One region of the Caproicibacter fermentans genome, then DNA from elsewhere that is predicted to be linked to it. Evidence: riboswitches for the same ligand, from Rfam matches in the RefSeq annotation. Region 1 holds a riboswitch; each other region holds the start of a gene.
What was found. Region 1 has a riboswitch for thiamine pyrophosphate ahead of thiD (bifunctional hydroxymethylpyrimidine kinase/phosphomethylpyrimidine kinase). Riboswitches for the same ligand answer to the same signal wherever they lie in the genome.

Region 1 (9,960 bases):
CGGGCTTCTTTATGTTGCGGTTCTGACCAACCCCACCACGGGCGGCGTGACCGCCAGCTTTGCGATGGAGGCGGATATTATTTTGGCAGAGCCCGGCGCGCTGATCGGCTTTGCGGGACCGCGGGTCATCGAACAGACGATCCGCCAGAAATTGCCGCCGGGCTTTCAGCGGGCGGAGTTTTTGCTGGAAAAGGGTTTTGTAGACCAGATTTCCAACAGAAAAACGCAAAAAAGATTGCTCACAAGACTTCTGGAGTTTCACGCGGGAGGTGCGGACGAATGAACGCCTATGAAAAATTGCTGGCCGCCCGTGCCGACGGCCGCCCGACCGCAAAGAATTATATCGAAAGACTGTTTCAGAATTTCATCGAGCTTCACGGCGATCGCAGATATGGGGACGACAGCGCCGTAATTACGGGGATCGGGACCCTCGGCAGAATTCCGGTCACTGTAATCGGGATTGAAAAAGGACATGGCACCAAGGAAAAGGTCGCGCGGAATTTTGGCTCCGCTCATCCGGAGGGATACCGTAAGGCGCTGCGCCAAATGAAGCTTGCGGAGAAATTCAGACGCCCCGTCATCTGTCTGGTGGATACGTCCGGCGCGTATTGCGGCATTGGAGCGGAAGAGCGCGGGCAGGGTCAGGCGATTGCCGAAAATCTGATGGAGCTCATGGGGCTGAGGGTGCCCGTTGTTTCCATTCTGATCGGGGAAGGCGGCAGCGGGGGAGCGCTGGCGCTGGCGGTTGCCGACGAAGTCTGGATGCTGGAAAACGCCGTTTATTCCGTGATTTCACCGGAGGGCTGCGCCAGCATTCTGTGGAAGAATCCCAAAAGAGTTGGCGATGCGGCGGAATACCTGAAAATTACGGCACAGGACCTTTTGTCCATGAATGTCATCGACAGGATCATTCCGGAAGGAATCGGGTTTACCAAGACCTGCGCCTTTTTAAAGATACAGCTGATCCGAACGCTGAAGCGGAGCCGTGCTCTTACGGAAGAAGAGCTTGTAAGTCAAAGGTATGAAAAATTCCGGAGAATCGGCAGTGACTTTCAATAAAACGGCGGGCCCTCTGCAAGGGGGGGACTCGCCGCTTTAACCTGATCTGCCTTAGAAAAATATGCCGGTTCGGTGTTAATGCAGCCTGCTTACTTTATGGCCGTGAAAAAATCTCCCCAAAAGGCAAACGCCTTTTGGGGAGATTTCAGTTCAGTACCAAAAGTTAGAGCTAAATCAGCTTACTGTTGCATAAGTGAAAAGTTTATCGCCAAGAGAAGTTGTTACAATACCGGAAATATTTGTGTTTTGCAGGTACACATCGGTGTAGAAGTAGATCGGCGCAACCGCTGAATCCTGCATCAAAAGCTTTTCAGCGTCGTGCATCGCCTGCATACGGACCGTTTGGTCTCCGGTGGACTTTGCCTTTGCAATCAAAGCATCATAGTCCTTGTTTGACCAGTGGGGGTCATTATTGCCGGAACCGCTGATGAACGTATCCAGATACGAAATCGGGTCGATATAGTCGGCCAGCCAGCCGTCACGCGCGATGTCGTAGTTGCCTTTTTGGCGGCTGTCGATAAATACGGCCCATTCCTGCGCCGCAAGGGTGCAGTTGATGCCGAGTTCTTCCTTCCACATGTTCTGAAGAGCTTCGGCGACTGCCTTATGGGTGGAGTTAGTGTTGAAGGAGTATTCAAAGGACGGGAAACCCTTGCCGTCCGGATACCCGGCTTCGGAGAGGAGCTGCTTTGCCTTGGCTACGTTTGAATCGTAGTCGTCGTCCTTGACGGAGTAGAACCCGCCGCCGACTGTGCGGAAGTCTTTGGAGGTGTCGGCGTCGCCGATTCCAAGGGAGACAAACGCGTCGGCAGGAGTCTGGCCCTGCTTCGTGATGGTGTTGATAATATAATTACGGTCAATTGCGAGCGACAGCGCTTCGCGGACTTTCTGATTGTTAAACGGTGCTTTCTGGCAGTTAAACGCTACATAGTAAGTGCCAAGCTGGGCCATTGCGTGGTAATCCTTGGTCTGAGCCCATTTGGTCTGCTCGGAAACCGGATACGTGTCGGCAAACTGCAGCGCGCCGCTCTGGTAAGCCGCCTGAATCGCGGAGTCGTCGTCCATCAGCATGAACTTGATATTGTCGATTGTGACGGCGTCCTTATTGTAATAGGTGTCGCTTTTTTCGTCGACAATGCTTTCCTTGTGGTTCCAGGCCGTCATCTTATAGGCACCGTTGCCGATATAAGTTTTCGGGTCCTGAGTCCACTTGTCGTTGCCGTCCACGATGTCTTTGCGCAAAGGGTAGAACATCGGGCGGGAGAGGAGCTGCTCGAAATAAGCGCAGGGTGCGTTCAGTGTGATGACCAGATGAGTGTCGTCAGTCGCCTTGATTCCAAGACTGGTTACGTCCTTGTTCTTGCCGGTGTAAATATCCGTTCCGTTCTTTACCGGGTCAAACATGTAGCTGTACTCGGAAGCGGTTTTCGGGTCGACGCAGCGCTGCCATGCATAGACAAAGTCCTGCGCGGTGACGGTTTTGTCGTCCTGCCATTTAATGTCGTCGCGCAGCGTGACGTTATAGGTCAGTCCGTCGTCGCTCACCTTGATATCCTTCGCCTGTCCGTTGACGATCTTGCCGTCTTTATCCAGCTTGGTCAGACCTTCAAAGCAGTGCTGGATGTAAATGCCGCCATCGACCGCGGTATTCAGATCCGGGTCGATGGAATCCGGTTCCGTACCTACGTGCACCGTCAATGATTTGGATTTTGATGTGGAAGTGGATGCCGTGCCGGACGCCGTCTGCGAGGCCGCACCGGACGAAGCCGACGCACCGCCGCCGCATCCGGTGAAAGCCGTCGCAATCATCGCCGCGGCAAGCACCGAACACAATAACTTTCTTGTCATAAACTTTCCCTCCGTTTTACAATTTGAAATACGCATTTATGCCAAGTCCTGTTGTGAGAAAACAGTCCGCCCTAAGAATAAAACAGTATCATGCCGAAAGGCAAAGTAAGAGAAAATTAAAAAAGAGAAAATTGCTTTTGGCACTGCGGAATCAATCCTTTGCCCATGGCGGATTGTCTGATCGTCTCAAACAAGACTGAATGCCCAATTAAATCTCCTGAATTCTATGGCACGCGGCAAAGTGGCCGGGTTCATACTCCTTCATTTCGGGAACCGCTTCGGCACATTCCGGAACCGCATAGGGGCAACGGGTGCGGAAACGGCAGCCGGTCGGCGGATGAAGCGGACTTGGAATGTCGCCTTCCAGCACAATCCTCTGTTTTTCGCGGCTCGATTTCGGATCCGGAACCGGAATTGCCGAAAGAAGACTTTTTGTATACGGGTGAAGCGGGTTTGAATAGAGAGTCTCACTGTCTGTCAGCTCCACCAATTTGCCCAGGTACATCACGCCGATGCGGTTGCTGATGTGTTTGACAACGGCAAGATCATGCGCGATGAAAAGGTAAGTCAGACCCAACTCTTGCTGAAGATCTTCAAACATATTAATCACCTGCGCCTGAATCGAAACATCCAACGCGGAGATCGGCTCATCGCAGACGATAAATTCAGGGTTCACCGCAAGCGCTCGCGCAATGCCGATCCTCTGGCGCTGACCGCCGGAAAATTCATGAGGATAGCGGTTTGCGTGCTCGCTGTTCAGCCCGACTCGGTTGAGCAGAGCCAGAATTTTTTCCTTGCGCTCCGCTTTTGAAGAAGCAAGATTGTGAATGTCGATTGCCTCGCCGACAATATCGCCGACCGTCATGCGGGCATCCAGAGAAGCATAGGGATCCTGAAACACAATCTGCATCTTTCTGCGGTACGGCTTGAAATCAACGTGCGTTACATCGACACCGTCGTAAATGATTTTTCCGTCGGTAGGCTCATAAAGCCTTAAAATCGTACGTCCTGTCGTTGTTTTGCCGCATCCGCTTTCACCAACCAGGCCTAATGTTTCGCCGCGGTTGATAAAAAAGCTGACGTCGTCGACCGCCTGTACATAGCCTTTGCTGAAAGTGCCTGTTTTAACAGGAAAGTATTGTTTCAAATTTTGGATTTCCAGCAATTTATCACTCATCGCCGTTTGCTCCTTCCTGTTTTTCCAGCAGCGCTTTCTGATTCAGCCAGCAGGCGCTTTTATGGGTTTCAGAATGCTGTATGAATTCCGGCATTTGTCTGAGACAGATCTTCATGCAGGATTCGCAGCGTGGGGCGAACGGACATCCCGCTGGAGGATTGAGCAAATCAACCGGCGTTCCCTCGATGGGAATCAACCGTTCGTGAGTCGTCTCGTTAATCTTTGGAATAGAGCGGAGCAGGCCGTTGGTATAGCAGTGCTTCGGCTCATAAAAAATTTCGTCTGTGGTTCCAATTTCTACGATTTTCCCGGCGTACATGACCGCAATTCGGTCGCATACATCGGAAACGACGCCGAGGTCGTGCGTAATCAGCATAACGGACATTCCGATTTTCTTTTTCAGGTCGACCATCAATTCCATAATCTGAGCCTGAATGGTTACGTCCAACGCTGTGGTTGGTTCATCGGCGATCAGCAGCTTTGGCTCGCAGGCCAGCGCCATGGCAATCATGACGCGCTGACGCATGCCGCCGGAAAATTCATGAGGATATTGCTTCAGCCGTTTTTCAGGCTCGTTGACGCCGACCAGATTCAGCAGTTCAATCGCCCGTTGGCGGCGTTGCGCCCGGTTTTTACTGGTGTGCAGCCGAAGCATTTCTTCCAGCTGATTCCCGATGGTAAAAACGGGATTCAGAGAAGTCATCGGGTCCTGAAAGATCAGGCTGACTTCTTTTCCGCGGATTTTGCGAAATTCCTTTTCGGGGAGCTTTTCAATCTGATGACCGTTAAAGTTTACGCTGCCGCCGACAATTCTGCCCGGGCGGTCGACCAGACCCGTCAGAGTGTAGGCGGAAACGCTTTTACCGCTTCCGGATTCACCGACAATGCCCAAAACCTCGCCGTAATCCATCGTATAGGTTACCCCGTTTACCGCTTTGACTTCACCGGCAGGGGTGAAAAAAGATACTTTTAGATCATTAATATCAAGCAAATGTTCTTGTTTCATCATTTATTCTCCTTCAGTTTTGGATCAAACGCATCCCTCAGGCCGTCGCCGAACAGATTGAAGGAGAGGATAACCAAACTGATGGCAACCGCCGGCGCCACAAGCAGGTACGTGTACGATTCCATGCCGCCGATGGCATCGGAAGCGAGGGAACCAAGGCTTGCCATGGGGTTCATAACGCCGAGTCCAAGGAAGCTTAGGAATGCCTCCGTAAAAATCGCCCTTGGAATTTCCAGTGTCGCGGTAACAATCAGAACGCTGATACAGTTTGGAATCAAATGCTTAATAATGATTCGGCTGTTAGAGGCGCCAAGCGCGTGAGCGGCTGTTACGAACTCCTGCTCTTTCAGAGCCATGATTTGCCCGCGGATGATTCTTGCCATGTTGGTCCAGTACAACAGACTGAATGTCAAAAAGATACTGACCATCGGCACACCCATTGCCTGAAGCCAGCCAAGCGACGGATGAGCGTCGAACAAATTGGTCAGCGGTGCTTTCAGCGTAACCTGAAGAAGGATAATCGTCAGCATATCCGGAATCGAATAGATCACGTCGACGATTCTCATCATCACCAGATCGACCACGCCGCCGAAAAAGCCGGAAATTGCGCCATAGACAGTCCCGATCAGTAAAACCAGCATGCTGGCGATGATTCCGACCAGCAGCGAAATCTTAGTGCCCATCATCAGCCGGATCACCATATCGCGGCCGTGCATATCCGTACCCAGAAAATGCGGGAAAACGCTTTGCCCCGCCGAAATGGCTTTCAGCTCTTTCGCGGAATACTGCATGGGGTGCAAAAATTCACTTCCGCGAATTTGCTGGTCGTAAGCGTAAGGATAAAACGAGGGAGCGACAAAAGCGAAAAGAATCGCGATAATAATCACAACGAAAGCAGCCATTGCCACCTTATTATGTGTCAGCCTGCGCCAAGCATCCTTCCAAAATGTCGTGCTCTCTCTCATAATAATCAGTTGCTGTTTTTCCTCATCCGCCGCAGGAAGAAAATCCTCCGCGTTCAAATGAAGGGAAAACGGGTTTTTAAAAGCTTCCATTTCCATGTCCTCCCTTTACTGAAGTGTAATGCGCGGATCAATCAGCTTGTAACTAAGATCGACCACTAAGTTCATCAGGACAATGAGGACGGCAAGGAAAATGGTCGTGCTCATTACCAACGGATAATCGCGGGCAGTGATGCACTGAATAAATTCACGCCCAAGTCCGGGAATATTAAATACGGTTTCCACGACGAAACTGCCTGTTACTGTATAAGCGATCATTGGGCCGAGGTAGGTAATAACCGGAAGCACTGCGTTGCGCAGGGCATGCTTGAACAGCAGAAGGGACTTTCCGACGCCCTTTGATTTTGCCGTACGGATATAGTCCTGATCCAGAGCGTCCAGCATGCCGGAACGCATCAGCCTTGTAATATATGACATCGGATAAAACGCAAGGGTGGCACACGGCATGATAAAGGCCGTGACAGAATGCAGGCCCATGGTCGGCAGCCAGCGAAGCTTTACCCCGAAAACCAGCATTAGAAAAGCAGCCATGACAAAACTTGGAACCGCGATTCCAAGCGTTGAGACTACCATAAGCAGCCGATCCCAGAACCTGCCTCTGTTAAGCGCCGAAACAGAGCCCATAAAGACCCCCAAGATGACCGCGACCAAAATGGAAATGCCGCCGAGCTTGGCGGAAATTGGAAAAGCTGTAAAGATAATATCATCTGCGGAACGGCCCTTTTGTTTTAACGAGTCGCCTAAATCGCCCGTAATCAGTTTTCCCATGTAATTCAGATACTGCTGGGGAAGAGGCTTGTCAAGTCCGTATTTTACATTCAGCGCCTTTACGGTTTCCGGCGGAATGTTCTTTTCACTCAGAAATGGCCCGCCAGGTATCAAATTCATTAAAGTAAATGTGATAATAGATATGAAAAAAATTGTCAGTAAGGCATAACCGATTCGTTTAATGGCATATGCTCCCAAAATATATCCCCCTTTTTTCCTTTTATTTATTAGAAACGGCAGGTACATTCTTCGCTGAATGTGCCCGCCGCTTTAATAAATCTTCATGGCTAGAATATTACGGTAATTAATAAATATTCATTGCTAGAATTTTTATAAAAACGCACCGAAAATGCCCAATGCGTGAATTTTCCGAGCATTTCGAATGCATGATGTGCATTATGTAACGGCAAACCGTTCCAAATGTATGAGAACTGGCCTATCGAGTCGCAATAGGCAAGGCATCAAATTTTAACTTCAATACTTAATGTATGGAATTGCTTGGCTGCTGAAAACCCATACTGTTGTCCTCTTTTTTGAGAGGGTATCCTTCTCCCGGTCTCTTGACCACTCCCCATGTTTCATTAAGTAATTTGTTTCTTTGAAGCTTACCGGATTTGCATCATGAAAGATTAAAAATGCCTAATGCTAAAAGTATTTATGAATTTAAATAAAAGTATAGTTTAACATCCTTTGATTGTCAAGGACGAATTTAAGCCAAAAACCGTCTTCATTTTGTCCCATTCTGAATAATTCCAGCAAGAATGAAATAATATTCACTAACCGATGGAAGATTTAAACAGTTATTTTTGAAACCGCTAAAATTCTTTTTTTCTGTAAATAGTAAAGGCTGTGCCTTTGCAAATAAATGGACGCTTATTTGCGCTTAACTTCAGAAAAAGCTGCATATGACAAAATATGCCAAAAAATCTGAATATAACAATAAGTATTTATTGAATTTGCAATGCATAAACTTTAATAAAAATTAAATTGACAGAAAACTTGGAAAAAGATATAATAAATTGAAAACGGGGGGAACTCACTCTGAGTTGAGAAGGTAAAACCTGACCCTTTGAACCTGTCGGTTAACACCGGAGTAGGGAACGTGAAATTGTTTGATCGGCGTTCGCCTCTTTTGGCGGGCGCCTTTTTAATTGAATATCGCGGGGGGACTCATATAGAGTTGAGAAGGTAAAACCTGACCCTTTGAACCTGTCAGTTAACGCTGTTGTAGGGAGCAAAGAGAAAATAACCCGCCGGTTTCGGTGGGCTATTTTTGTTTGACGGAAACCCGTTTTTGAATCCAAAACCCCAAATTTAAGATACGATTAAGAAAAGGAGGAAACCAAATGAAAAATCTTCTGACGATAGCGGGCTCCGATTGCAGCGGCGGAGCCGGAATTCAGGCGGATCTGAAAACCTTTGCCGCGCACGGCACGTTTGGCATGAGCGTGATTGTGTCCATCGTCGCGGAAAATACGGAGCGTGTGATTTCGATCTGCGACATGGCACCGTCCACGGTTGCAGACCAGATTGACGCAGTATTTGAGGATATTGCGGTTGACGGCGTAAAAATCGGGATGCTTTCCGGCACGGAGCTGATGCGTATTGTTGCGCGGAAGCTGAAGCAATACCGGCCTCGCGGGGGTGGTCGTCGACCCCGTGATGCTGGCAAAAGGAGGCTGTGCCCTGATGCAGCCGGAGGCGCTCCGGACCCTGAAAGAGGAGATCCTTCCTCTGGCCTGCGTTTTGACGCCGAACATACCGGAAGCGGAGGCCATTACCGGAAGGAATATCATTACGCCGGAGGATCGCCGTGCTGCCGCAAAGCTGATGTTCCAAATGGGCGCGGAAAATATCCTGCTGAAGGGGGGGCATCTTTCCGGTGAAGCGGAGGACCTGCTGTTTGACGGCGGCCGGTTTTACACCTTTACACACAAAAGGATCGAAACAAAAAACACGCACGGCACGGGATGCACGCTGTCCTCCGCCATTGCGGCTAATCTGGCGCTGGGCCTAAGCGTACCGGAAGCGGTCCGCGAGGCGAAGGAATATGTGACCGGGGCGATCGAGCATGCGCTGCCGATCGGAAAAGGCCACGGACCGACCAATCATTTTTACTTCATGAAAGGGATCAGAGGATGAAAAATTACAAAACACAGATGGAAGCAGCTAAAAAAGGAATTATAACGGAAGAATTAAAAAGGGTCGCCGAAAAAGAGAGGATGGAACCGGAAAAGCTTCTGACAAAGGTCGCTTCGGGACGCGCCGTGATTCCGGCGAATATCGGCCATATGGCGCTTTCCCCGGAAGGAGTCGGGGAGGGGCTTTCCACAAAAATCAACGTGAACCTCGGGGTATCGGGCGACTGCAAAAATTACGCAGTTGAATTGCAAAAAGCGGAGCTTGCGGCCCGGTTCGGCGCTCAGGCGATCATGGACTTGAGCAATTACGGAAAGACCCGGGAATTCCGCCGGAAGCTGATTGCAGAGTCCCCGGCGATGATCGGCACGGTTCCCGTTTACGACGCGGTCGGATATCTTGAAAAGGACCTGCTGGAAATCACCGCTCAGGATTTTTTGAAAGTGGTTGAGGCTCACGCAAAGGAGGGTGTGGATTTCATGACGATCCATGCCGGCATCAACAGGCGGGCGGTTGAATCGTTCCGCAGGCAGGGGCGAAAAATGAATATTGTTTCCCGGGGCGGTTCGCTGCTTTTCGCGTGGATGGAAATGACGGGAAATGAAAATCCGTTTTTTGAATATTACGACGAGGTCCTTGACATCCTGCGCGAATACGATGTGACGATCTCACTCGGCGACGCGTTAAGGCCGGGCTGCCTGGATGACAGCACCGACGCCGGGCAGATCGCTGAGCTGATTGAAATCGGCCATTTGACCGAGCGCGCCTGGAAAAAGGACGTGCAGGTGTTGGTGGAAGGTCCGGGCCACATGGCAATGAACGAGATCGCCGCCAACATGGCGCTGGAAAAACGCCTGTGCCACGGTGCGCCGTTTTATGTCCTGGGGCCGTTGGTAACGGATATCGCGCCCGGCTACGACCACATTACGGCGGCGATCGGG
Region 2 (9,960 bases), 1.4 Mb from region 1:
GATATTTTGGCAAGGCCCACAAAATGGAGAAAAATTGAAAATATACCTACTATACCCTATTTTATTCCTTCGGATAAAAATCTGGATGATATCCCGGATAACATATTAAAACTTGAAGAACTGGAGGCTATCCGCCTGAAAGATCTTGAAGGACTTGAGCAGACAGAGTGTGCTGAAAAAATGCAAGTTTCCCGTCCAACCTTTCAGCGCATTCTTTTGTCAGCGAGAGAAAAAATCGCTGACAGTCTGATAAACGGAAAAACGATTCATATAGAAGGCGGGAATTTCACCAGAAACATTTGTCCGGTTCAGTGTCTGGATTGCGGTAAAGAATGGATGGAAAGTTATGAGAATCTGGAATCCATCAAAAACGGAAAATACTCCTGCCCGGAATGCGGTTCTAATAGGGTCGTATGCAGACAAAACTGCAAAAATAAATTTTGCAGAAGAAATTGCTGGCGTCATGGCTCCGAAAAGTAAATTCAGCTTCCATCCCATCAATGTTTATGCCTTCCTGTCCGACTGGAAAGAGCGTCATTTATGCGTAACAGGGGCTTAATTGATCCGTTTAAAATCGATGATTATATTGGCAGGGACGGGTATCAGGGCGCTATATAAGCACAAACTTCCGTGGGTCCGGAAAAAGTCCAAGCATTTAAAAAATGAGAAACCTCAGTGTCTGCAAAGTACGATTCATTATTTTAAAAACCTGAATATTCAAAAGAAAAACCTTTGCACGGTATAGGGTTAATTGAAATTTGCGCGATTAAAAAAACGGAAGTATTGATCAGCCAAACGACCTCAGTTGTACCTTGCAGAAAAAAGGATCGAATGTGCGTTGATGATATATGCTTGGAAAGCCGATAGGGGGGATTTAGCCGTGCCAATAATATCTTACTTTAGCAACGCAGAACCCGATGAGCAAGCTGCGCGAAAGCATATTTACCTCAGCTGTTTAAAATATTAAAAAGGAGTCTTTTACAATGAAAAAAGCAAATGCAAACATGAAATCCTGCCTTCAGCCCGCGCCGAAAATCCTTGTGTCATGCCGGGGAGCGGACGGAAAAAACAATGCGCTTGCCGTGGCTTACTGCGGAAACTGCAGTTATGCCCCACCAATGGTGATGGTCGGGATCGTCCCATCTAGGTATTCCTACCATATGGTCAAGGAAACGAAGTGCTTTGTTGTCAATCTCGTCGGCGTGGAGCAGAAGGAAATGTTTGATTACCTCGGCAGTCACAGCGGGCGGGACGAGGATAAACTGGCGAAATGCGGCGCGGCCGTCGCGGAAGGCGAAAAAGTTAACGCCCCGATTTTGGAGGACTGCCCAGTCAACATCGAGTGCTCGGTTGTCGATTCCATCATGACCGGGTCCCACGAAATGTTTATCGGGAAAGTCGAAGCGGTACACTGCGAAAAGTCCCTGCTGAAAGAAAACGGTGATATCGACTTTTCAAAAATCAATCTTCTATAGGTTATTTTGCAGTATTGTTAGAAACAGTACCGATAGAGTACAATAAAGTTCGCAAATTCGCGAAAGTATAGAAAGTCATTGGGACTCCTTTAAAAGGAATGGTGTCGAGACATTCAAAAAAGGAGTTCCAGGCATAGGCAGATTACGTTTCTCCAAAAAATCAATATCAATTTCTCCATGCGCCCATGGAATCGATCAGCGTCCCGTCCAGGTCAAAAATCGCGGCTTTAAAATTCAGCGTCCGACGCCTTCCGCATTTGCAATGAAAAAATTAATGTTATCTCGTTTCTAAAAAATATAGCCTGGGAAATCGAAGCGATGGCCTCCACGTTTCCGATATCGTCGGCCATGACCGGGAATGCTCCGATGGCCGGCGTGATGTTGAAGCTGACCGCAACGTAGTTTGTGATAGGATGGATCAGCGGCTTTTGCTGCGTATCACCTCTTTAGGGGTGTATGGGACTTCCAGGTATCAACCAGCTTGGCGGCTTCTAACTTTGGATTGTCGGCTTCAGACACTGCGGATACCACGAAAAAACCATCGACTCCGGTTTCAGCAAGCTGAGGTATATCAGCAAGCTTAACACCTCCGCCGACTACGACGGGAATCGGGCTGAGTTTGGCAAGCTTTGCAATATCGTCGAAACTTCTGGTGATCACTTTCCCATCCAAATTGAGCCCGCAGTCCGGTTTTGTCTTTGTTTCATGCAGCGGTCCGGCGCCAAAATAATCAATTTGACTGACATCCGCCGTTTTGATGTACTCAAATAATTCATGCGTTCGGGCTGATAAACCAACGATGGAATCGTCGCCCAGGTATTCCCGGCAGACTTCCACCGGGATATCGGACTGCCCAACGTGGATTCCATCCACTTTTATCCCTTGTTTTCTCGCCGCCAGGACAACGTCAAGACGGTCGTCCACCAGCAGTGCTACCGTATCCGACTTACCGGCTTGCGCGATCACCTCGGAAGCCCGATGGGTTAGCTGAATCAGCTCGCGTGCCGAGACGGTTTTTGAACGGATCTGCAGGCATGTGAAGCCGCCCTCAACCGCATCCTGAATGATCGGCACAACGGGCCGGCCTTTCGTATTCTCAGGCCCCACGACAAAGTATGCTGAAATGTCCAATTTATTTCTGACGCTCATTTTGTCCTCCCAAAATACCGTTGACTTTATCGACCTTGGTATTCATCATGTCTGTAAAACCGGGACGTATATCGGCTTTCAGAACAACTTCCGTGCGGATACCTTTGCCGGCAAGCACGAAGGTTGCGTCTTTTACAACCTTCATCACTTCATCCCACTCGCCTTCGATCTCTGTAAACATGGACGTCGTATGATTCGGTAAGCCTGACTCACGAATTACTTTCACGACTTCGGCTACTTCGGGCGCGAGCTCGTCACCTATGCCGCAGGGCGCGATTGCGACTGCAATCAGTGCATTCATAGATTAAACCTCCTCAATTTCAAACGGGTTGTTGGCAATTTCCACTGCGGTTGCTTTATACAGTTCGTCGAGGAACCGAGTCTGAAAACTTCCGGGACCGTCCACTTCATTTTCAGCACGGCTCCCCGCTAAATTGTACACGGAGGAAGCAGTAAGCGCTGCAATAAACGGTGAGGCGGCCGTTGCATAGACCGCGACGACTCCACCCAGGGAACAGCCCGACCCGGTGATTTTTTCCATAAAGTGCGACCCTCCCTGAGAGAAGGCTATGACGGAACCGTCGGTGATCAAATCCGTCTTGCCCGATACGGCCACAGCTCCGCCTGTCCACCCGGCCAGCGCGACAGCCGCCGCCCTTGCGGCAATTACCGAATCCGTAGAATCGACACCGCGGACATGGGATTCCTCCGAACTGCCGTCCAATCCCCACAAACCGGCCAATGCGATAATTTCCGAAGCGTTCCCTCTGATCACGCTGGGCTTATACTCTTTATATTGTCTGAGCAGTTCCGTCCTAAGCAAGCCGAAACCGGCCGCGACCGGGTCCAGAACCCATGGCTTACTCAGATCGTGCAGGACTTTGGCTGTGCGGGGTAAAGTCTGCTCATAAACCGGCAAAAGGGTACCGACGTTTATGTAGGTAGCTGCGCCGGCTTTCGCCAGAGATTCACCCTCATCGGGCAGGTAGACCATAGCGGCTGAGCCGCCGACTGCAAGCTGAGCATTGGCTACAAAATTGATCGTCACAGAATTGGTGATTGATCCTGCCATAGGATTCGTCCGCTTTACGGTTTCCACCGCCTGAATCATCCGGTTTTGAATGTTCTCCTTACTGATCATTTCCTATTCTTCCTTCCGCTGGTATTACCCAGATCAAGTTTTATGGTATAATCTCAGCCCTGCGGTCAACCCGCAATTCAGTCTGTTACCCACAGACAGGCACCCATTTATTCTTTTTTTTTCTTTTACTTTTTCTCTGCGGAGTTCAGTTCCGCATCCAGCCCGTCCAGCATCCGGTTCATAGTGAGCAGTGCGCACATTTTTCCGCTATGGAACAGCTGTGCTGATCCTCCGGCGGAACGCTTTTGTAATATGCCTTTGTTTTTTCCCCATCGAGGAAAAGCCGGAATGTTTCCTCCCAACCAAGCTTTCGGCGGGCTTCACTCAAGCGGTAGCCGGCTTCGCGGGCACCTTTCAAGCCTTTGGCGATGTCGGCCGGCGTACGCCGCGATCGCACCCATTTTCGTGATCTTCTCAACGGCATGCTTCTCACTTACCTTTCTGAATAAACAAGGATGCCTGCTGAGTTCAGCAAGCATCCTTATATCACGTCGATTTGCTTCCCTACGTCAGTATTGACTAACAGGTTCAAAGGGTCAGATTTTACCTTCTCAACTCGTGCGGACAGCATCCGTTTGAGTCCCCCCGCAACGTATTCGGTTTTATAGAATAAAAAAGTGCCCTCCTTCTGTAAGAAAAGCACTTATTCATTGTTCCGTATAATGAATTGCTTCCCTACGCCAGTGTTAACTGACAGGTTCAAAGGGTCAGGTTTTAACCTTCTCAACTCATAAGAGTTCCCCCGCAACATATTTTGTTTTCTTTATCCTATCACTTATTGGCTGCCATGTCAATTCCGCTAAACATTAATCTATATAGATAAACCGATTCGTAAATGAAAAACAACATAAGGCATTACAGAAAAGAAAAGGACATATTACAAGAAGAGCTGGCGAAGATGCGCAATGTTTCAAGACAAACGATCAACGCCATTGAAAATAATAAATATGGCCCCACGCTTTCGATAGCGTTCAACTTTCAATTTGGCAAGAGTATTGCAAGTATTCCATAATAAAGTCCTTCTCATGGTTCAACTGTTCACAACGGACCTGACTTTCATGATTTTTTCAGTATTAAGGTGACCAATTGAAATTCAATGCCATTTTAAGCAGTCCGTCTCTCTTGGAAACGGACTGCTTTTGTATATCACATTCCAACTACGCACCAGTCAATCGGGCCTTATTACATTATCTTTCCAATGCGGGTCTTGCGCTAATCTAAAGCAAGAGACTAGAACAGACCAGAATATCGAGCGCTTACATTAGGCGCGCTGCGATACATAGGAACGGGAAATGCCAAGCCTTTGCGCGACCTCCCTCTGAGTCAGCGGATCGATGCCGTCCAGGCCGTACCGCAATCTGATAATGGTTCTTTCACGGGGAGTGAGAACATTGTCTATGTATTTTTTCAGCTGTTCGGATTTCATCTTATAGTCCAGGTTGTCAATGATATTGTCCTCCGTTGCCATAATATCGATCAGCGTCAAGGTGTTGCCGTCTTTGTCCGTGTCGATCGGCTCGTTGATGGAAATATCCTGCGCGCTTTTTTTGGAGGAACGAAAATACATCAGCACTTCATTTTCAATACATCTTGCGGCATAGCTGGAAAGACGAATGCCCTTGGAACTGTCGAATGTGTTGACTGCCTTGATCAGCCCGATCGTGCCGATGGAAATCAGATCGTCCTGTTCGCTGGAACTGGAGTAATACTTTTTGATGATGTGGGCAACCAGCCGTAGGTTGTGTTCGATCAGCTTCGCTTTTGCTTTTTGATCCCCTTTCTTCATTTTTTCCAGGCAATCCTTTTCTTCCTGCGCTGTTAACGGACGGGGAAAAGAACCGGAGCCGGTAACGTGAAGCACCAGAAAAAGGAAGCCGGATAGTGCAAGCCCCAAAAATGCGCCAAACATGGTATTCGCCCCCTTGGAATCGTGTACAGACAGTATATGCGGGACGGCCCCGGATTGTTGCAAGTCCGTTTTGATCTTTCAGGAAACAGCTGCCGCCCGTTCTTTATTTGCCGGACTAACGGCGGAGCCGATTTTCCGAAACCTTATTTTTTTATCTAGTTGTAAGTTTTGCCGGAATCAGATACAATAAAAGATACTTAAAGGAGGGCAATTCACTTGGAAGAAACTAGACAGAATAAAATGGGCGCCATGCCCGTTTTTCCCTTGATCATTTCAATGTCCGTTCCGGCAATCCTGTCCATGATGGTTCAAGCATTATACAACATAGTCGACAGTTATTTTGTCGCGCAGATCAGCGAAAATGCGCTGACTGCCGTATCGCTGGTTTTTCCAGTTCAGACGCTCCTGATCGCGCTTGCGGTGGGCACCGGAGTCGGACTGAATTCGCTGATTGCGCGCCGGCTGGGGGAAAACCGCAGAGAAGAGGCGGACCGGGCTGCAACGCACGGCCTGCTGCTTGGATTCGCGAACGGTCTGCTTTTTCTGTTTGTCGGCCTGTTTTTATCCGAACCGTTTCTCCGCGCTTTTACTTCAGACCCCGAAATTGTCAGCATGGGGTCCGTATACATGAATATTGTCTGCGTATATTCTTTTGGGGCCTGTATTGAAATCAATATTGAAAAAATTCTGCAGGCGACCGGCAATATGGTGTTTCCAATGCTTTTTCAGCTGGTTGGCGCCGTCGGCAATATGCTGCTGGATCCGGTTTTTATTTTCGGACTGTTCGGCGTGCCCGCATACGGCGTGAAGGGAGCGGCGATTGCGACCGTGATTGCGCAGATTCTTTCGATGTGCGTCGGACTGCTGGTGCTTTTTTTCCGGGAGCATGAAGTCAGAATTGAATTCAGGGGGTTTCATGTCAGCTGGAACGTCATCCGGAATATTTACGCGGTCGGGCTGCCTGCTATTGTGATGCAGTCCACCGGCTCTGCGATGGTGGTCGGTATGAATGCAATCCTGATCGGATTTACCGAGACTGCGGTTGCGGTTTTTGGTGCATATTTTAAGCTGCAGTCGTTTGTTTTTATGCCGGTTTTCGGTTTGAATCAGGGGCTGATGCCCGTGATGGGGTATAACTACGGAGCAAAAAACAAGGGCCGACTGCTCAGCGCCGTCAAAATCGGCTGCATCATTGCGGCGGCTATCATGGCGGTCGGGGTGGCCGGATTCTGGCTGTTTACAGACAAGCTCCTGCTGATTTTCAACGCGTCCGACAGAATGCTTGAAATCGGAGTACCTGCGCTGCGCACCATATCGCTTTGCTTTTTGCCCGCTGCGTTCGGTATTGTCTTTTCCACGACTTTTCAGGCGGTTGGAGACGGAATCAAAAGCCTGACCATTTCGCTTCTGAGACAGATTGGCGTGCTGTTGCCCTGCGCGTACCTTTTGTCTAAGATCGGGCTGGAAGCGGTATGGTATGCTTTTCCCATTGCGGAGGGGATTTCTCTGATGGCGAGCATACTGCTCTTTTACCTTTTAAAACGGACGACTCTTCGTGCGTTGGATTCATAATCGCGTTCCGAAAGCGAGAGACCGAAAGAATGGTGGAAGTCTGTAGGAAAATCTGGCTCTTCTTTCCGGATTTCATCCAGGAAGAGATTTTAAGCGAAAATCAGCGCCCATGAGCGAACCGAAATCAGATATAATGAAAAAAACGGAAAATATGGAAAGTGAAAGAAATGTTAATGACAAACAGAAAAGAAAAACTTTCACCTGCGCAGATTTTAGTTTCTCTGGACAGTGCTCAGGACAGCAAACTGACCGGACGCCTTTACAGCGGCTTTTACCGAAAGGTCTATAACTTTAACAGCGAAACCGAACTCCTCCTTGCGATGGATCGTCTGTGCGACAGTATGCAGTTTCCGCAGGCGTCGTTTAAAAGCCGGAGTTTTGAATCCAAGTACTCGAAAACGTTTGTCAGAAAGGTGGAGAACTTCATGGAATCGGAGATCGATACGGCATTACAGCAGGACAGGGCTACTTTTCTGGTGCATATTAAATTCCGGCAGAACGCATCCTGGCAGGGCAGCATTACCTGGGTCGAAAAAGAAAAAACGAAGAATTTCCGCAGTGCGCTTGAGATGCTGAAACTCATGGATGAAGCGCGGCATCCGGCTGTTAAGGAAGTTGTCGACTGGGAAGAAACCACTTGACACAGCAAAATGAACATTAAAAAGGGGCTGTTGCAAAATGAATTTGCGATAGCAAATTGCACAAAGGAATAGCTCCAAAAGCAAGAAAGTGCGTCTTGAAGCGGCTGCCGAAGCCCAATCAAGGCGCATTTTTTGTGCAATATTTTTCGTCGAGGCTATTTTGCAACAGTCCCTTTAAGCCATTTTGTCTCAAGCTCGGACATCATATTTTCATAAAGCTGTTCGCATTGCCGGGGCCGGTCCTTTTTCAGCGCGGAGAGGCAGGGCAGGAGATGCTTCCGGTAAACCCGGTTCCACTCCGGCTTCGATCTGCCGGAGGCTTCCACCGCGCCGACGATGAAGGGAGCGAGCAGGTAATATTCGCTGATCTTTGCCGTTCCCCCGGGGGACTTTAACAGGTATTCGTCTCGAAAACGGCGCAAAATCTGCAATTCTTCGCAGTCGTCGCCTTTGCCGAGTTCGGTGCAGACAGCCGTCGTGATAAAACAGAGCTTGCTGCGGAATCCGCTCTGAATGGTGGAGAAGGTGGCTTTGCCGAGCGGCTTTTTATGGGCGGAGTTCCACTTTTTCAGGAAAAGATCCGCCAGCCGGTCCGCGGCGGGCGTGTTTAAATCAAGTATGGCGGGAATCGTGAGCGAAGTGATAGAGATGCGAAGATCGAACGCGTTTGCGGCGGTTTGCCGGATGGTTTTCCCTTTTTGTTCGAAGCCGTCGATCAGGGCGTCGGAAAAAAACTCGGCGGCTTCTTCGCCGTAGGCCGCTTCTTCCTTCAGATAAGCCTGAAGGGCGGGACCAAGCGCATCCCGATAAGACTCAAACTTGCCGGGATAGTTTTTCGCGTTCAGCCCGTCAAAGCGGATGACGGTGGAAAAGGTCTCAGGCGGAAGCAGCCGGACCGCCTCGCCCAGACGGACGGACGGGCCGGGCGCTAAGTTCAGCTCGATCGGCTGCGCGCAGAACATGCAGACGATTTTTTCGGCGTCTTCCGGAACCTGCAGCTCCCTGCCGCAGTGCGGGCAGCGCAAAGAGCGATAGCTCATGGGGAATCCTCCTCGTATAATAAGTTTTGTAGGGCGAAAACGCCCCAAAAATAGAATACCGGCAGGCTTTGAGATGCCCGTGATATAATGCTGTCAAGTCGGCAGGGACAAGCTCTAATTCCTCCTGTTGGGCCGTAAGGCTGCTTCACAGATAGTCTGTTCCCCTGAGCCGGAAGTTAGCTGCAAACTCATTAGCTGTTTGCCGGAAGCAAGGCCGCCCTTTTAGCAGTGAGGGATATCGCATTGGCCTTTTCCGGAATGATTCTAATACGCGAGGTTGCTGATGCTCCGGTTATCATGGGTATCTTAAAACCTGCCGACTTGAAAATCCCACTGTGGGGGAGGTGATATTTTTGAATCCACTTTACGTTGGCATTGATGTGAGCAGCAAAAATAACGTCGCTTACCTCATGAAGCCGGATGGAGCCAAACACAGCAGCTTTTCCGTGCAGAACAACCGTGGTGGTGCTAAACTGATGTCTGAGAGAATTGTGTCCGCACTTACCGCGATGCAGCTCAGCGACGTGATGATTGGCCTTGAGGCCACCTCCATCTATGGGGACTGCCTCGTTTATGCGCTCCGGGAAGATGGCAGATTGGGACGGTTTCAACGGAAGATCCATGTTCTCAATCCCAAGCAGGTCAGAAAGTTCAAGGAAGCCTATTCCGATCTGCCCAAGAACGATTTCGTGGATGCCTTCGTGATTGCCGACCATCTCAGATTCGGCAGAATTGCCTCAGAGGTTTACATGGACGATTATCGCTACAAGGCCCTTCAAACACTAACCAGAGCACGCTTTTTCTCTGTCCAGAACCTAACGCGGGAAAAGCAGCGTTTTGCGAATTACCTGTTTCTCAAGTGCTCTGGGTTGGCTCAGGAAAAAGTCCTTTCCCAAAATACCAGCGCCACCACCATTGCCCTGATGGAACGATTTGAGACAGTGGATGCACTGGCTTACGCCGACATAAAAGAGTTGACCGACTTCATCGTGAAATCTGGACGAGGGAGGTTTGCCAATCCAGAAGCTACCGC
Region 3 (9,960 bases), 1.8 Mb from region 1:
CTTCCGTCAGGGAGTTGCGGATTTCCCGCTCGATGGAGGGAAAAATCAGCCGGGTGTAAGCATCCTCGCAGGCGGAGCGCACCGCGCGGGCACAGGCGGTATCGCCGCGGACGCATTCGGAAAACACGATGTTCAGCCCGCGGGCAGGGTCCAGCTCGACGGAAACCTTTAAAAATTCTTCTTTTTCCCCGCGGTCGACGGCAAGCACGCGGTGCCCCGCGATTTTGTTCATCGGCTCGCGGTAATCGTAATACGGAGCGTAAACGCTGTCCTCGTCCGGCTTCGCCGCTTTTGAAACCAGAATCCCGTGCGCGAGGGTCACGACGCGGAGCCTGCGGCGGATCTGAGCGTTGTCGGAGACGTTTTCCGCGATGATGTCGAGCGCGCCGGCGAGCGCGTCCTCCGGCGTATCGACTCCTTTTTCCGGGTCGGCGTACTGCTTTGCAAAAGAAAGCGGTTCGCCGGGGCCCTGCTTTTCAATCAGCTCCGCGAGCGGGGCCAGTCCTTTTTCCTTTGCGACGGACGCGCGCGTCTTTCGTTTGGGGCGGAACGGGCGGTAAATGTCCTCGATTTCCGCCAGCGTCTCCGCCTTTTGCAGCGCCGCCGCTGTCTCCGGCGTCATAAGGCCGGTTTCCCCGATCAGCGCGCCGACTTCCTCCCGGCGTTTTTCCAGCGAGCGCAGATATTCCAGCCGCTCCGCGATTTCCCGCAGCTTCTGGTCGTCCAGCGAGCCGTGCGCCTCCTTGCGGTAGCGCGCGATGAACGGAATCGTGTTTCCTGCGTCGATCAGCTCGACGATGTTTTTCACCTGCCATTCCTGCAGGCCGAACTGTCGTGTCAATTCCAGGGTCGGATTCATGGAATCCCTCCAAAAATCGTAAGATTATCGTTCTTTTGGGACAGTAAATGTGGTAATATATAGAAAATCAATACTCCCGCGCTCAGGGGCGGGGAAAAACGGAGGAGTCGGAATATGACGATTACCCACGCAGCGATTTACACACAGAACCTGAAAAAGCTGGAAGAGTTTTACTGCAGGTGGTTCGGCGGCAAGGCCGGGCCGGAATATGAAAATCCGTCGAAAGGTTTTTCCTCCCGTTTTATCAGCTTTGAGTCCGGCGCAAGGCTGGAGCTGATGCACAGCCGGAACCTGAACGAAACCGTCCGGCGCGAATTCACGGCGGGCTATGCGCACCTTGCGTTTTCCACGGAATCGGAGCGGGAGGTGGATAATCTGACGGCCCGCATGAAGGAGGAGGGCGTGCCCGTGGTGAGCGGGCCCCGCAGGACCGGGGACGGTTACTATGAAAGCTGCGTTCTTGACCCGGACGGCAACCGGGTCGAAATTACCGCCGGATAACTCCGGTTTTCAGGAAAGATAGGGCGCCAGCGGTTTTAGAAGCAGGCACAGGCCGTAGATGACCGGCTGGTGGAACAGGTACAGCACAAGCGCGTGACGCCCGAACCACGAAAGAATCGGCACCTGCGGGCGGTAGGCGATCTCCGGGAAACGGCCGGCCTTTGCCAGCTTGCCCACAAAGGTGCCCGCCGCGAAAACGAAAATCCACGGCAGAACGGGAAAGTAATCGGAGCTTTCGAAGCCGGGGCCGGGAAAGCCGAGCGGCGCGAGCCACGCGAACGTGTAAAGCCCGCCCGGAAGAGGAATGCCGAAGCCCGGTCCGCAGCCCAGAAAACCGCGCGGCACGCCGCGGGTCAGAAAATACAGCGCGAAGCATGCGATCACGGCAATCCACGAAAAACGGAACCGGTCGGCATACGGCTTCAAAAAGCCGAACAGGATCATGCAGACCGCAAGAAAGTGCAGCACGCCGAACGTGATGACGTCCTCCGGCACGAAAATCCGGGTGACCAGCGTCACGCCGAGCGCGACGGCCAGCAGCTTCGTCCCCCGCCTGAGGTTGGAGTGCGTCAAATACGAGGCGATGCCCGAAATAAACAGGAACATCCCGGCGAAAAAAGGTTCGGCGGGCATAAAAAAATTGAAAAAGTAAACGCCGATATTATTTCCGAACAGATAGCCGAACGTATAAAATCCGTGGTAAAACACCATGCAGAACACGGCGAATCCGCGGAGCTCGTCCATCAGGTGAATTCTTCCGCGTCCGTTCGGCGCGGTGATGCTTTCCGGCATGGAGGCGCCTCCCTTTGGGTAATAACCGGCCGCAAGGAAATCCTCGCGGATTTCCCGGCGGTCAAGGATGAAATCCTTTTTTGGATATGATATAATAAAGTAGAATACCGTGCCCGTTCTTTCCGGGCACAAAAGAAATCATATTATTATATCATGCAACTGGAGGAAATTACAATGCCGGATACTCGATTGACGAAAGAATACGCCGTCACGCAGGAACTGCTTGCCTCCCGCATGGGCAGCGGGGCGCTGCCCGTGCTGGCAACGCCCGCCGTTTCGGCCTTTTTTGAAAACGCGGCGATGGAGCTTGCCGCCGGATTCCTTGCGGACGGCGAAACGACCGTCGGGTCGAAAATCACCGTGGAGCACCTCGCGCCGACCGCGCCGGGCTGCGCCGTAACGGTGACCGCCGAGCTGCTGGAGCATGAAAAAAGGATATTTCGCTTTCGCCTGGAAGCGCGGGACAACGCCGGGGTGATTGCAACCGGCACGCATGAACGCGTCAGCGTGAAAAGCGACCGCTTTCTGCAAAAGGCCGACCAAAGAAAAAGCGCGGTGGCCGAATGAGCTTTCGTCATGACCTCGTCCTGTTTGACCTGGACGGCACCCTGACGGATTCCGCGCCGGGGATCACCGGCGGGCTGAAGGAAGCTTTTCAAAAAATCGGCTGGCCGGTTCCGCCGCGGGAAACCCTGCGCAAATTTATCGGCCCCCCGGTCCGGAACAAGCTCAATGAGACGTATCCGGAAATGAATGAGGAAGCCGTCTCCGAATTCATCCGGTTCTACCGCGATTATTATAACAGCCGGGGCGCGTATGAAAATTCGGTTTACCCCGGCATTATGGATCTTCTGGCGCAGCTGAAGGCGGGCGGCGTCCTGCTTGCGGTCGCAACCTCCAAGCCGGCGACCCCGGCCAAGCGGGTTTTAGATCATTTCGGTCTTGCGCAGCCCATGGATTATATTTCGACCGAAGACGATTCCGAATCCGGCAGGGGAAAAGAACATCTGATTCTGCCGGTTCTGGAGCAGTCCGGCGTGCCGGCGTCCCGCGCGGTCATGGTCGGGGACACCAAGTACGACGCGGGCGGCGCGCGCAGGGCCGGAACCGATTTTGTCGGCGTTCTGTACGGGTTCGGCTCGCAGGAGGAAATGGAGCGCGAGGGCGCGGAAAATTTCGTCGGCTCGGTCGAAGAGTTGCGTGATTTTCTGGTTGACAAATAACACGCGCTGTTGTATGATAATCCCAAAATAGAAAAGGGGTGCTGGGTATTTCCCGGCTGAGAGCAGGCGGATTGACGCCTGAAACCCATAACCTGATCTGGATAATGCCAGCGTAGGAAAACGAAAGTTACGCTCCGCGCAGGCCGCGGGGCGTTTTTTGTTCTCCATTAGCAGAATTCCGGACGAAATGGAGGGGCAATTATGACAAATGAGAACACGAAAACAACGGGACTGAATCCGACGGTGCTCCGGTTGGTGGAAAGCGCGGTCATGCTTGGGCTTGCGACGGTGCTGAGCCTGATCAAGCTTTACCAGATGCCGCTGGGCGGGTCGGTGACGCTTTGCAGCATGCTGCCGATTTTGCTGATCGGCTACAAGTACGGCGTAAAATGGGGCCTGCTCACGGGCTTTACCTACGGGGTGATCCAGCTTTTGCTGGACCTCGCGGCTGTGATGTCGTGGGGGCTGACTCCCGTGGCAATTACGGTATCGTTTCTTTTTGACTATCTTCTGGCGTTTGCGTTCCTGGGCCTTGCCGCCGTTTACGGCAGGAGCTTCCCGAAATTTGTGGCGGGGATGTTCACGGGAGTGCTTCTGCGCTTTGTATGTCACGTCATTTCGGGCGCGACGGCTTACCTTTCGTGGGTGCCGGCGGAATGGAGCGGTCATCCGTGGCTTTATTCCATGGCGTATAATGCTTTTCTTCTGCCGGATTTCGCCATCTGCCTGGTCGTCGGCGGCCTTCTTTATAAACCTCTGAAGAGGTTCCTTTGATTCTTAGGCGGATTTGGATTTCAACAAGGAGCGGCGCCCCGTCCGGGGCGCCGCTCCTTGTTGAAAAATACTGTTTGGAAGAAAATATGCCGTCGGTTAAGATTTCGCGGGCAGCCAGCCGCTGACCAGGTCCTCGTTGCTGTTCATCCAGGAACGGGCCGCTTCCAGCGGATCGTCCGCGTCCGCGACGGCGCCCATCAGGTCGCCGAGCTGATCGCTTGTCATCTTGAAATTGGTGAGGAACTTCGCAACGTCCGGAGCTTTCTCATCCAGCTTTTTAGAGCCGAGCTTGTGGATGGATTCCGCTTCGCCGTAGGTTCCCTTCGGGTCTTTCAGGAATTTCAAGTCCCATTTGGCGAACATCCAGTGCGGCTGCCAGCCGGTCACAACAATCGGCTCCTCGTTGTCAACGGCCTTTTTCAGCGCCGCCGTCATGGTCGGGCCGCTGCCCGGCATCAGCTTGTAATCAAGGCCGTAATCCTCAAGCGCCTTGTCGGTCGTCGTCATGATTCCCGCGCCGGAATCGATGCCGACAATGGTGCCGTCGAATTTATCTTTGTTGGCGTTCAGCTGGTCGATGCTGTCGATATCGACATAGGACGGAACGACCAGGCCGATTTTCGCGTTGTCAAAGCTGACCCCGTAATCCTTCACTTCGGAACCGTATTTATCCATATAACTTTTATGGGTAACCGGAAGCCAGCAATCCAGGAAAACGTCGGTGCCGCCGCTTGCCAGAGAAGCAAATACCGGCGCGACGTCCGTCTGAACCTGCTTGGTATCGTACCCCATCTTATCTTTTAAAATCGCGCTCATCAGGTTCGTCATGGCGATATCTTCCGACCAGTTGACGTAACCGATTTGAATCTCGGGTTTCGTTCCCCCGTTTTTCGCGCTGCCTGTCTGGCTCGCCGCGGAGCTGCTTTCCCCGTTCTGGGCGCATCCCGCAAGCATACCCAGGCAGATTGCGCCTGCCAGTATTGCCGCTGTAATTGATTTCTTCATTTCAATCCCCTTTCAGAATAGAATGTGTGAATTTATTGAAAAGCCAAAGTGGCATTTTCCGATAAGATTATTTAGCGTTGATCTTATTTCGGTTTGATTTGCCGATTCCCTGCGTGATGCGGTCCAGAATCATCGCGAGAATGACGACGGCGAGGCCGCCCTCGAATCCCTTGCCGACCTCCAGCTGCGTGATGCCCTGCAGCACGGTGATGCCGAGGCCCTCCGCGCCGATCATGGAGGAAATGACCACCATGGAAAGCGAAAGCATGATCGTCTGGTTCAGCCCGGCCAGGATGGTCGGCATTGCGAGCGGAATCTGCACCTTGAACAGCATCTGGTTGCCGGTGCAGCCGAAGGAGCGCGCCGCTTCGATCACGTCGCCCGGAACCTGCCGGATGCCGAGGTTTGTCAGGCGGACGGCGGGCGGCATGGCGAAGATCACGGTCGCGACGGCGCCCGGCACCACGCCGAGGTCAAAGAAATAAACCGCGGGAATCAGGTACACAAAGGCGGGCATGGTCTGCATGAAGTCCAGAATCGGCCGGATGATGCGGTTGGCCGACTCGCTTCGCGACATCCAGATGCCGACCGGGATCCCGATGAGCAGGGCGATCAGCGTGCTGGTTATGACCAGAGCCAGCGTTTCCATCGTCTCCGTCCAAAGGCCGATGGAAACGACGACCAGAAGCCCGACCGCGGTAAAAATCGCGGTGCCGCGGCCGGCGAGACGCCAGGCAAGCAGCGCCAGAATCACGATCATGACATAGAACGGGATAAAGTTGAACAGGTGCTCGAAGGAAGTTACGACCCAGAGCAGGATCATTTTGATCCCGCCGAAAAAACCGGCCCAGTTTTCCGTCATCCAGTCGATGGCCTTTTCCACCACATCCCCGATCGGAAGTCTATTCATTTTCATCATCCTCCCCGAGGATACCCGACAGAACGGATACTTTCATAATGATGCCCACCACTTTTTGCTCCTCGTCGACCACGACGATCGGGTATTTGGAATTGATGACGAGGGGAAGAAGTGTTTCAATGGAGGTGTCGGGCGAAACGGTCTCCACATTTGTGTCGATGGCGTCCTTGACGCTCTCCGGCTCGTGGGCGCCTGCCTTCAGCAGATCCACCGCTTTGTCGATGGAGAGAATCCCTTTCAGGTGCCGGTCCCTGTCGACGACGAAAATGCTGGAAATGGAAGCTTCCCTCATTTTGCGGACGGCAACCCGCACGCCGTCTTTCGCGTAGGCGATGGGGTCCGGCCTCCTCATGATGGTGGAAGCGGTGACAACCTTGACGCGGTTGACGTCCTGTACGAATTCGCGAACGTAATCGTCCGCCGGATTCGTAAGGATGTCCTCCGGCGTGCCGGTCTGCACGATGACGCCGTCCTTCATGATCGCGATCTTGTCGCCGAGCTTCAGCGCCTCGTCCAGGTCGTGCGTGATAAAAATGATGGTCTTGTGCATTTTGGTCTGCAGCGCCAGCAGCTCGTCCTGCATCTCCTTGCGGATCAGCGGGTCAAGCGCGCTGAACGCTTCGTCCATCAGAAGAATATCCGGGTCGTTCGCCAGCGCGCGCGCCAGGCCGACGCGCTGCTGCATGCCGCCGGAAAGCTGGGAGGGCATGCGGTCCTCGTGTCCCTCCAGCCCCACCAGGCGAAGCGCTTCGCGCGCTCTTTCGCGGCGGGTGTTCGGGTTCACGCCCTGAATTTCAAGCCCGAATTCCACGTTGCTTTCCACCGTGCGGTGCGGCAGCAGGGCGAAATTCTGAAAAACCATCGCGATCTTTTTGCGGCGGATTTTCAAAAGGGCTTCCTTATTGCTGGCGGCGATGTTTTCGCCGTCGATCCGCACCTCGCCGGCAGTCGGCCGGATGAGCAGGTTCAGGCAGCGGATCAGCGTGGACTTTCCGCTGCCGGAAAGCCCCATCACGACGAAGATTTCTCCTTCCTCCACCTGAAAATTCGCGTTGTTCACGCCGACTCCGTGTCCCGTGGACTTCAGGATTTCGGCTTTCCCTTTCCCTTTTTCCAGAAGCGGGATGATCTTTTTTGGATTGGAACCGAAAATTTTATATAAATTTTTGACTTCTACTTTCGGCATTCCATCACTCCCTTAATCCTATCAAAATCGAAAATTGATCGGTTCATTTTTAAAAACAGACAACTCTATTATAACTTGTAGGTTGCAGGATGTCAACCTCAGGGAATTGAAATTGTAAATATATGGAAAATGAAATGGATTTTTCTCCGGTCTCATGAATTGCATCCCCCGCGGATTTGCGGTAGAATAATAAAAGCGCGGATGACCGGCAGGCTGTTCGCATATACTGAATAGGCAGTATGGGTTTTATCGGATGGAATGGGATTTTTGGAGGGATTCGGCATGTGGGACCGGTCAATACTAAAATCAAACGCGAAAGTCGCCCTGCGCGGAAGGTACTGGACCGCTTTTCTGGTTACTTTTCTTTTTTTGCTTTTAACCGGAGGCTTTCAGCTTGCGGACCCGGGATTCTGGCGCGGGTTCGGAATTTTTCCGTGGTTTTCCGCCGAAACGCGCGCGAAGGGCAGCTTCATATGGAGCTTCCATTTCGGGTGGCTTGGAATATTGTACGCGATTTTTGTCGTGCAGCCCCTCGTTATCGGAGTTTCCCGCTACTTTGTCCGCAATCATTTCGAGTCCGCCGAGGTGGAAACCGCGTTCAGCGGGTTCCGATGGAATTACATGAACGGCGTGAGCGCCATGTTTCTCACGGAGCTTATTATTTGTCTCTGGACTTTGCTTCTGATCATTCCGGGAATTGTAAAGGGATTGGAGTACAGCATGGTTCCGTTTCTTCTTTCCGACAACCCGTCCCTGCCCGGCGAGCGCGCGCGGCAAATCAGCCGCGAAATGACGGACGGCCAAAAGGGCGCGATCTTTGTTTTTGACCTGTCTTTTCTGGGATGGTTTCTGCTGGGGGCGCTCTGCTTTGGCGTCGGCATGCTGTTTGTTCTGCCGTATTACAGCGCGGCGCAGGCGGAGCTTTATTTATTCCTGCGCGACCGGGCGCTTCGAATGGGGTTTGTCCGGCCGGAAGAGCTTTGCCTGGGCCGCTCCGGTCCGCAGTCCTGATTCCGGCTTTGCCCGCTTTTGTAGAATTCCCTGATTTACCCGGATTCATGCCGGAATTTAAAAAACGAAAAGAAAAATGAGAAAGCGGCCCCTGGCTTCCTAAATATTCCAGCTCTTCTGCCGATATATATTCTATCAAGAAGCAAAGCAGGGTGTTTTATGGCGGTAGAAGGAATTGCGGCGGCTTCGGCAGTCTCTCAGACGGCGGATTCCGGGCAGAGCACGGAACAGGACCGGATTTCGGAGCTGGTCCGGCTCGAGCAGGATGTCCAGAAGCTCAAAACGGATTACAAAGACAAGGCGAATAAAAACGGGATGTCTCAGACCGAAGTCACCAGTAAAATCAGGAAATATGAAAAGCTGATTGCGAAAATCGAACAGGAGATTCGCCGGATCAAACGGCAGGAATCCTCACGCCCGGCCGGGCTGAAAAAGAAAGACGGAAAAGACGGCGCGAAGCGAAGCGACAGCACGGTGCTTTCCATGGCCGCGCTGAAAGCGTCTTACCGCATGCTGATTCCGGTCTCCGGCCTGACGGCGGTACAGGAGGTTTCGGAAGAGAGTAAGGCGGACCTGAGCACGCAGGCCGGCGGGACTCTGGACGAGCTGGTTTAGAAAAAACGCAAAAAAATCCCCCCGCGCGGAGTTTTCGGAAACCGCGCGGGGGGATTTTTTGCTGCCATGGAATTTTTATCGGGATTTTTCGTACAACTCCTGGATCAGCCGGAGGATGTTTTCGGCGGAACGGGATTTGTCGAAGCCCTTGCAGGAGGAGCGCATTTCGCTCAGCTTTCGGTTGTCCGCAAGCAGAGAGCGGATGGTCTCTCCGCAGTCCTGGCCGTTTTCCAGCTTGACGGCCATGTTATGGGTCAGAAGGAAGTTGGCGTTGTCCTCTTCCTGGCCGGGGATGGCGTCGAAAACGGCCAGCGGAATTCCGCAGGCGAGCGCCTCCGAAACGGTCAGCCCGCCGGGCTTTGTAATCAAAAGGTCCGCGGCGTGCATATAATTTTCAACCTCGTTTGTGAAAAACACCAGTTTGGTCGGCTTGGGGCTGTCCGGAATCAGCTTGGCGATTTCCTCGTAAAGGCGCTCGTTGCGCCCGGTGATGACGATCATCTGAAAGTTCTGCTCCAGCCGCACGATCTGCCGGTAGATTTTCAAAATGTTGGTCACGCCGAAGCTGCCCGCCATAATCAGGATGGTGGGAAGGTACGGGTCCAGCCCGATCTTTTTCAGAAAAGCGGGCCGGTCGCCCGCCGTGAAGAAGACGTTTTCAACCGGAATCCCGAACGGGTAAATTTTTTCTTTCGGGACGCCCATCGCTTCCATTTCAGAGATCATGTCGCCGTTCGCGACCACATAGGCGTCCACGTGGTCGGCAACCCCACGCGCGGTGCGGGCCGTAATCGGTCATCAGGCAGATCAGCGGGGCCGTGACGGCGCCCGCCCATTTCAGGTGAGAGATCATTTCGGTCGCGAACGGGTGGGTGGAAATAATCACATCCGGTCTTTCCCGCTCCAGAAGCGGCACCAGCTTCAGGCTGAACGCCCCGCTGAACCGGGAGACCAGAGTGGAAAGAAGGCTCTCTTCGTTTGTTTTGCGGTAAAGCTGGCCGAATACCTTCGGCGTTTTTGTCGCAAGAAAATGATATCCGTCGCAGACAGTTTTGTTCAGAACGCTGCTGATGCT

Region 2: it holds a riboswitch for thiamine pyrophosphate, as region 1 does, so the genes downstream of both, HCR03_RS08205 (phosphomethylpyrimidine synthase ThiC) here and thiD (bifunctional hydroxymethylpyrimidine kinase/phosphomethylpyrimidine kinase) in region 1, are expected to answer to the same signal.
Region 3: it holds a riboswitch for thiamine pyrophosphate, as region 1 does, so the genes downstream of both, HCR03_RS11865 (energy-coupled thiamine transporter ThiT) here and thiD (bifunctional hydroxymethylpyrimidine kinase/phosphomethylpyrimidine kinase) in region 1, are expected to answer to the same signal.

What each region holds. Positions count from the first base shown of each region.
Region 1 covers NZ_CP060286.1:260,926-270,885, forward strand. The annotation lists gene accD (acetyl-CoA carboxylase, carboxyltransferase subunit beta) at 1-283, shown strand, start outside; gene HCR03_RS01315 (acetyl-CoA carboxylase carboxyltransferase subunit alpha) at 235-1,059, shown strand; gene HCR03_RS01320 (peptide ABC transporter substrate-binding protein) at 1,234-2,907, opposite strand; gene HCR03_RS01325 (ABC transporter ATP-binding protein) at 3,116-4,084, opposite strand; gene HCR03_RS01330 (ABC transporter ATP-binding protein) at 4,077-5,093, opposite strand; gene HCR03_RS01335 (ABC transporter permease) at 5,090-6,145, opposite strand; gene HCR03_RS01340 (ABC transporter permease) at 6,161-7,078, opposite strand; TPP riboswitch at 7,899-7,998, shown strand; partial or broken gene thiD (bifunctional hydroxymethylpyrimidine kinase/phosphomethylpyrimidine kinase) at 8,227-9,022, shown strand; gene thiC (phosphomethylpyrimidine synthase ThiC) at 9,019-9,960, shown strand, end outside.
Region 2 covers NZ_CP060286.1:1,661,539-1,671,498, reverse strand. The annotation lists gene HCR03_RS08235 (DUF134 domain-containing protein) at 7-480, shown strand; gene HCR03_RS08230 (flavin reductase family protein) at 984-1,475, shown strand; partial or broken gene HCR03_RS19765 (hydroxyethylthiazole kinase) at 1,772-1,897, opposite strand; gene HCR03_RS08220 (thiamine phosphate synthase) at 1,914-2,624, opposite strand; gene HCR03_RS08215 (thiamine-binding protein) at 2,608-2,925, opposite strand; gene thiM (hydroxyethylthiazole kinase) at 2,929-3,765, opposite strand; gene HCR03_RS08205 (phosphomethylpyrimidine synthase ThiC) at 3,944-4,189, opposite strand; TPP riboswitch at 4,420-4,519, opposite strand; gene HCR03_RS08200 (helix-turn-helix transcriptional regulator) at 4,601-4,777, shown strand; gene sigK (RNA polymerase sporulation sigma factor SigK) at 5,027-5,674, opposite strand; gene HCR03_RS08190 (MATE family efflux transporter) at 5,891-7,246, shown strand; gene HCR03_RS08185 (hypothetical protein) at 7,420-7,887, shown strand; gene HCR03_RS08180 (CFI-box-CTERM domain-containing protein) at 8,043-8,927, opposite strand; gene HCR03_RS08175 (IS110 family RNA-guided transposase) at 9,281-9,960, shown strand, end outside.
Region 3 covers NZ_CP060286.1:2,395,544-2,405,503, reverse strand. The annotation lists gene HCR03_RS11890 (Tex family protein) at 1-859, opposite strand, end outside; gene HCR03_RS11885 (VOC family protein) at 974-1,360, shown strand; gene HCR03_RS11880 (DUF1624 domain-containing protein) at 1,370-2,152, opposite strand; gene HCR03_RS11875 (thioesterase family protein) at 2,327-2,719, shown strand; gene HCR03_RS11870 (HAD hydrolase-like protein) at 2,716-3,375, shown strand; TPP riboswitch at 3,400-3,511, shown strand; gene HCR03_RS11865 (energy-coupled thiamine transporter ThiT) at 3,577-4,149, shown strand; gene HCR03_RS11860 (glycine betaine ABC transporter substrate-binding protein) at 4,246-5,154, opposite strand; gene HCR03_RS11855 (ABC transporter permease) at 5,222-6,064, opposite strand; gene HCR03_RS11850 (quaternary amine ABC transporter ATP-binding protein) at 6,057-7,259, opposite strand; gene HCR03_RS11845 (DUF975 family protein) at 7,542-8,270, shown strand; gene HCR03_RS11840 (hypothetical protein) at 8,430-8,885, shown strand; gene HCR03_RS19825 (glycosyltransferase) at 8,961-9,641, opposite strand; gene HCR03_RS19820 (MGDG synthase family glycosyltransferase) at 9,601-9,960, opposite strand, start outside.